2 regions of the Alteromonas sp. 38 genome follow, and region 1 is predicted to be linked to the other one. Evidence: predicted binding sites of a transcription regulator. Region 1 holds the regulator's gene; the other holds the start of a gene.

Region 1 (3,214 bases):
GGTTATCTTTTTCTGGGCGGTTAAAACCAATCAGTTTGAAGACCTTGATAGACAGGGCTATAGCATTTTGTTTGATGATGATTTATCAGGTGATGAAAAGAAGCTAGCCGAGCAGCGAAAGCAGTTACAACAACGTAAAGAAACTGATGACAGAGGTTAATATATTCTCTGCCTTTTTCATTGGAATTGCTGGTGGAGTGCATTGTGTTGGCATGTGTGGCGGTATTGTTGCGGCACTACGCACGGTAACGCCAAGTAATGAACCTGCTTTACCCTACACCCTTGCCTATAATTTTGGCCGTATCCTCAGCTACACATTAGCCGGTGCTATTACAGGCGCTGTCGGCCAAATGGCAACCGAATTTGTGCCTATCGCTAAACCCGTTTTATCTTTGATTAGTGGCGTTATGCTGGTGCTTTTAGCGTGTTATTTGGGAAAGTGGTGGCAAGGATTGAATTATATTGAAGCTATGGGGCGCGGGTTATTTAAAGCTATTCAGCCCTTATCTAAACGATTTCTTCCATTCAAAAGCCCGGTTTATGCACTACCCTATGGTTTTATATGGGGCTGGCTTCCCTGCGGGTTGGTCTATTCCACGTTAACGTGGTCATTAGCATCAGGCTCGGCCGTTGACGGCGCTGCCATTATGCTATTTTTTGGGTTAGGTACTCTGCCCACTTTGCTGGCGGCAAGCGCAGGTAGTCAGTACCTAATAGCCGGTTTCAGGCACCCCGTGGTAAGACAATGCTTTTCTGGAATATTGGCTATTTACGCTCTCTTTTTAATTTATGCAGCAATTTCATAAACAAAAGAGTAAGATTATATTAAGTCGACCCTATTTATAGTTTGAACTTATGAGCAAAGGAAGCCAATTCTCAATTCATTGTCAAAATTGCAGTTTCAGCCACTTGTGTTTACCCGTTGCGCTAAACAAGACTGAGATTGAATCTTTAGATGATATTATTGAGCGAAAGAAACCCCTTCACAAGAGTGATTTGCTGGTAAAGTCGGGAGATACATTTAACTCTCTTTACGCAGTACGCACGGGCTCTTTTAAGTCTTTCGTCACCAATTCAGATGGTGAAGAGCAGATTACAGGTTTTCACTTCCCTGGCGATATTATCGGCTTCGATGCATTACGGGAAAACAAGCACCAAAGCTATGCCCAGGCATTAGAAACCGCCATGGTGTGCGAATTACCGTATGAGACGCTTGATGAGATGTCGGTTCAATTTCCGAAGTTAAGACATCAAATAATGAGTTTCATGAGTGCGGAAATTAAACAAGATCATGACCTCATGATGTTGCTTAATAAGCGCTCAGCGGAAGAACGTCTATTGTATTTCCTCTCTCAGCTTTCTCAACGTTTCGAAGAACGTGGATTTTCAAATAAAGAATTTCACCTAACCATGACCCGAAATGAAATTGGGAACTACCTGGGTCTAACTATTGAAACCATTAGCCGCTTATTAAGCCGTTTTCAAAAAGAAAATATTATCCAAGTGGACGGTAAACTCATCACTATTTTAGATTTTGATGAGATGTCACAACGTTTAACGTCTGTGGTTGCACCTAATATCGCCTGTAATAGCTAATCATCAAAGCTTTTGATCTAAAACAAGTTACGTAATAGCAAATAGGTATTACACTTAAATTGTAGCAACCAAAAATCTAAAAATGTTTGGAGGGGTTATGATTAAGTATGAACGTATTTTAGCGGTCATTGAAGCCGATAGAGATACCCAACCTGCGCTTAGCCGTGCATATGAACTTGCCAAAAAGACAGGTGCCTCTGTCACCGCCATGCTGGTGGTTTACGACTTATCTTACGATATGACAACCATGCTTAGCCCTGATGATCGTGAAGCTATGCGCGATGCGGTCACTAAGGAACATGCGGGTTGGTTACGGAAAATCCTTAGCGATTTAGGGTTTGAAAAAACCGATATTGTTGTTGAGTGGAATAACCGTGCCTTTGAAGCTGTTGTGCAGTACGTAATAGATAACAATATAGACTTGGTTGTAAAAGCAACCAAGCGCCATGACGATTTAGCCTCCGTTATTTTTACTCCTACAGACTGGCATCTCCTTAGAAAATGCCCCTCCCCCGTATTGTTGGTTAAAGAACATGAATGGCCTGAAAACGGCGAAATTATTGCGGCGGTAAATGTAGGCAGTGAAGACGACGAACATGCGCTACTCAACGACAAAATCACAGTTATTGCTAACGATTATGCCGCATTACTCAGCGGCAACGTAAATTTGGTTAACAGCTACCCTGCTACACCGCTTAATATTGCTATTGAAGTTCCTGAGTTCGACCCAGACACATACAACAACGCGGTAAAGCATCATCACGAACTCGAGATGAACACACACAGCGAAAAGTATGCTATCGATAGCGAGCGCTGTTATGTGAAAGAGGGGCTTCCTGAAAAAGTCATTCCAAGAATAGCCAAAGATATCGATGCCGAACTTGTGATCATTGGTACCGTTGGCAGAGTAGGTATTTCCGCGGCCCTTATAGGTAACACGGCTGAACATGTTATTGATGAACTTGTGTGTGATGTACTGGCAATAAAACCAGACGGCTTTATTTCGCCCCTTTCACGGTAATGCAAACGTGTTTGTACACAGCCTGTCGGCACTGTTTGCTAGCACCGCTCTATAGTCTTTTGCGCTATTGTTTTTTGCTAGCGGCTAGTGCCGACAAGATACAAAAAATCTTAACCTCGCACATTCAATTTTACCTGATTACTGTATAATGGTTTTTTTCGCAGTAACCAAGCTATTGATATGACCAGTGCAGGCACAAACCGTGCAGACGCCCCGTTAACCGCGTCTCAAAACAAACAAAAATACAGCTTTAACAAGCTACAAAAGCGACTTCGTCGAAATGTAGGTAAAGCGATTGCTGATTTCGGCATGATTGAACATAACGATAAAGTGATGGTGTGTTTGTCCGGAGGAAAAGACAGTTACACCATGCTTGATATTCTTATGTTTTTAAAACGCATCGCGCCAATTCATTTTGACATTATTGCGGTTAATCTAGATCAAAAGCAGCCAGGATTTCCAGAACATGTACTTCCTGAATACCTTGAGAGTGTAGGTGTTGAATACAAAATTGTAGAAGAAGATACTTACTCTATTGTTATGGACAAAGTGCCTGAAGGTAAAACCACGTGTTCGCTTTGTTCACGATTACGTCGG
Region 2 (3,214 bases), 2.2 Mb from region 1:
GAAACCCGAAGAACACAGGCGCTACCGGTGGATGTTCGCCTTCAAAGTCGTTCAGGCCTTGAATTTTGCCATCCATTTTATGGGTTAAAATTAAACTTGCACCGTTGGGCACTGGTATTTCAAAGTGATTTTCTCTGCTTTCTTCATCGGGAATAGCAAACAGCAGTAAGGGCGCGCCTTCAGTGGTATCCCATAAGCCTTCCATTGCGGCGACTTTTTGTGGCTGATGCTCAAGGGTATTTAATCCATGCATATCACCCGCAAAAATCTGTAAAGGAATAAGCACTGCTGCGGTATAAGTCGCGGTTTTAAGGGCAAGCTTTGGCGCTAGTTTGTCATCACCTTTCAGCATACGATATGCAGATAAACCGGCAATTAAGAAACTGGCTGTCAAACCCGAGGCTAGCATCATGTGTACAAAGCGATAGGGAAACGAAGGGTTAAAAATAATTTCGCTCCAGTCTACGGCATACACTACCCCGTCGATAATTTCATGCCCTTGAGGCGTTTGCATCCAGCTGTTAAGCGCCAAAATCCAAAAGGCTGACATGGTAGTGCCCACCGCCACAATCAATGTTGAAAGGGTGTGCAACCAATTGGGTACCCGACGAATACCAAATAACATAATACCAAGGAACGTGGCTTCTAAGAAAAACGCAGTAAGGACTTCGTAACCTAATAGTGGGCCCGCCACATTACCCACCCGCTCCATAAAGCCTGGCCAGTTGGTACCAAATTGGAAAGACATGGTCACGCCACTCACTACACCAAGAGCAAAACTTAGTGCGAATACGCGCACCCAGAAGCGGTACATACGCATCCATACAGGGTGACCGGTTACATTTGAGCGAAATTTGAAGTAAAAAAGAAACCATCCCATTGCCATGGTGATAGTTGGAAACAGAATATGAAAACTAATATTTAATGCAAATTGTAAACGAGACAGCAAAAACGCATCCACAGATAGTCTCCTTAGTTAACGGAATTTTTTCCCGGCAGAATTTTGTCTTTCAGTTCTAACATACGGCCTACGCCCGAGCCGAGTTTCATCAAGGTGTTAAGTTTATCTGGGCCTAGGTTCTGAAGCTCTTGTGACCACGCGGTCACCGACTCTAATAAGTCGTGAATTTCATTCAGCTTATCTTGCGCATTGGCTTCAGTTTTGTTGGCGGGGGTATCTAATAGCAAATCCCGCAATAAGCTCATGGTAGGGTCTATTTCACGTTTACGGCGTTCTTCGAATACGCGGTTAGCAAGTGTCCAAATGTCACCGCCGGCAATAAAAAACTCTTTGCGCTCACCGGGAACAAGGTGTTGCTTAACCAAACGCCATGATTGCAATTCTTTTAGCCCCATACTGGTATTGCCTCGGGATATATTTAGCGCGTCGGCAATTTCTTGTGCTGAGATGGGCTCATCAGCAAGTACAATCAGCGCCAAAATTTGGCCCACAGTACGGTTAAAGCCCCAACGACTGCCCATTTCGCCGAAATGCATAACCGCAGAAGTAATAAGTGGTGTCATTTTCATGTATATACCTGCTGAACTTTCAGAAATTACTGAAAGTTTATGCCGAAGTTTGATTGAGATCAACAAGTATCAGATGATAATTATGTTAGGAGGAACTCGAAGTCTAAATTGAAGGGGATAGTGAATCTTATGTGTGTTGATAAGTTGTCTCGTGACGTTTCGATTTATTGTTAAGTTTTAAAGATAGATGCTATAAACAATTTAGAATTAAACAGGAAACGCGATGTTGAGGTTTTTTTGCTTTTAACACGCTAAAAAATAGGGATAAATGGTGAAAATATTTTCTGCGTTATTATGCGTGTTATTGATAATGTTAAGTGCTACCTCTTTTGGCAATGGCAACAGCAAAGAAGTTAAAGCCGCCAAAATAATAAAAAATGCTAACAAAGTGGAAGAGGCCTTTACCTCGCGCGGAGGGATGGAAGGTTGGACAAGAGTTTCATTTATAATAGACAAAGACGGTACAACGAAAGACATCGTTGTTTTTGATTATTCAGGCAAAGACAGATACGTTAAAAAAGTCACTAAATACATAAGAAACCTTCAATATTCTCCTGCACTCGTTAACAATAAGCCAGTAGCAAGTGCTCAAACCCTGTTTGTTAAACACACATACTCAGAGGCTGGCCATAGCGAAGGTAGTGTGACGCCTGCTTTTGCAAAAGAATACCAAGCTACCATAGATGCGCTTTCTAGCCCTACCGCGGATATGCTTAGCATAAAAAAATCCATAGACGATTTGGTGGAAGACCATACTAAAAATTTAAACGAACATGCTTTGGCTGCGTGGTTAAAGTCTATCTATTATTATAAAAATGAAGAATTTTTAGAATATATGCGCCAATCCCACATTACAGTAGATTTATACGAACACTTGCCTATAGCAATATTGGCTAAGTCTACGGTGAATCTTTTTCAGTCACAGCTTTATTTCGGCAATTTTAATGGCGCCGCCGAAACCCTTTCGCGTATGGGGAGTGTTAATGGCCTTAATTTATCTGAAGAAACCTATCAACAATTTGCAGACGCACTTAACGCTGCTAAAGCGACTGAATCAGCAAACGTCACTAAAGGTCAGCTTAGTAGTTTGGGCGCGTGGTCTCAATTTTATGAATTCTCAACATTTAAAGTTGAAGTGTCTCAAGGGAATGTTGATTCAGTGGAACTTAGATGTAACGATTATCAACAAAAATACGTAGAAGGTTGGGAGAACAAAATAGAGTTTCCGGCGCATACTTCTGATTGCATTTTGTTAATCAGAGGGGATGCGGGCTCAACATTTGATATTCTCGAAATTACTAGTTGAAAACCAAGAAAGCGAGAGCGGTTTCGCAAAATCATTGACTACAAGGCCGCTCTTCTAGTTTGCTAGCAAAAGACGCTGCTAAAAAGCGCGGCTAAATAATTACCAGCGCCTAATCATGGTTTGATAAACATCAGGGTCGAGTAGACTTTCTCGCTCGGCTTTAACGCCATCAAGCATAGCCATCGCCTCAGCTTTAGTTTCAACGATAACACCATCAATAACGTAAACACTGCTATCACCAGGTAATGCTTTATCTAATGGGTAGGCGATAAGTGCACTTGCTGGCACAAGGCTAACGCTAGTTTCACCAATATAGTCGGCAATACCATCGTCGTTAATATCTTTGGTAAGCCAAGGCAGCCCTAGAATTTTATTGTA

What was found. Region 1 encodes FNR, which switches genes on or off when oxygen is low (the NO sensors DNR and NnrR bind a similar motif). Its sites were predicted from a motif close to TTGATCTAGATCAA; they were not measured.
Region 2: the regulator FNR is predicted to act here: its motif matches at 1,580-1,593, upstream of FLAVO9R_RS17850 (GbsR/MarR family transcriptional regulator).

Annotation. Positions count from the first base shown of each region.
Region 1 is NZ_LR733300.1:1,912,275-1,915,488, forward strand. Features, by position in the region: gene ccoS (cbb3-type cytochrome oxidase assembly protein CcoS) at 1-160, shown strand, start outside; gene FLAVO9R_RS08160 (sulfite exporter TauE/SafE family protein) at 147-806, shown strand; gene fnr (fumarate/nitrate reduction transcriptional regulator Fnr) at 856-1,596, shown strand; gene uspE (universal stress protein UspE) at 1,694-2,617, shown strand; gene ttcA (tRNA 2-thiocytidine(32) synthetase TtcA) at 2,798-3,214, shown strand, end outside.
Region 2 is NZ_LR733300.1:4,137,863-4,141,076, reverse strand. Features, by position in the region: gene FLAVO9R_RS17855 (cytochrome ubiquinol oxidase subunit I) at 1-961, opposite strand, end outside; gene FLAVO9R_RS17850 (GbsR/MarR family transcriptional regulator) at 973-1,530, opposite strand; gene FLAVO9R_RS17845 (energy transducer TonB) at 1,802-2,836, shown strand; gene FLAVO9R_RS17840 (substrate-binding periplasmic protein) at 2,936-3,214, opposite strand, start outside.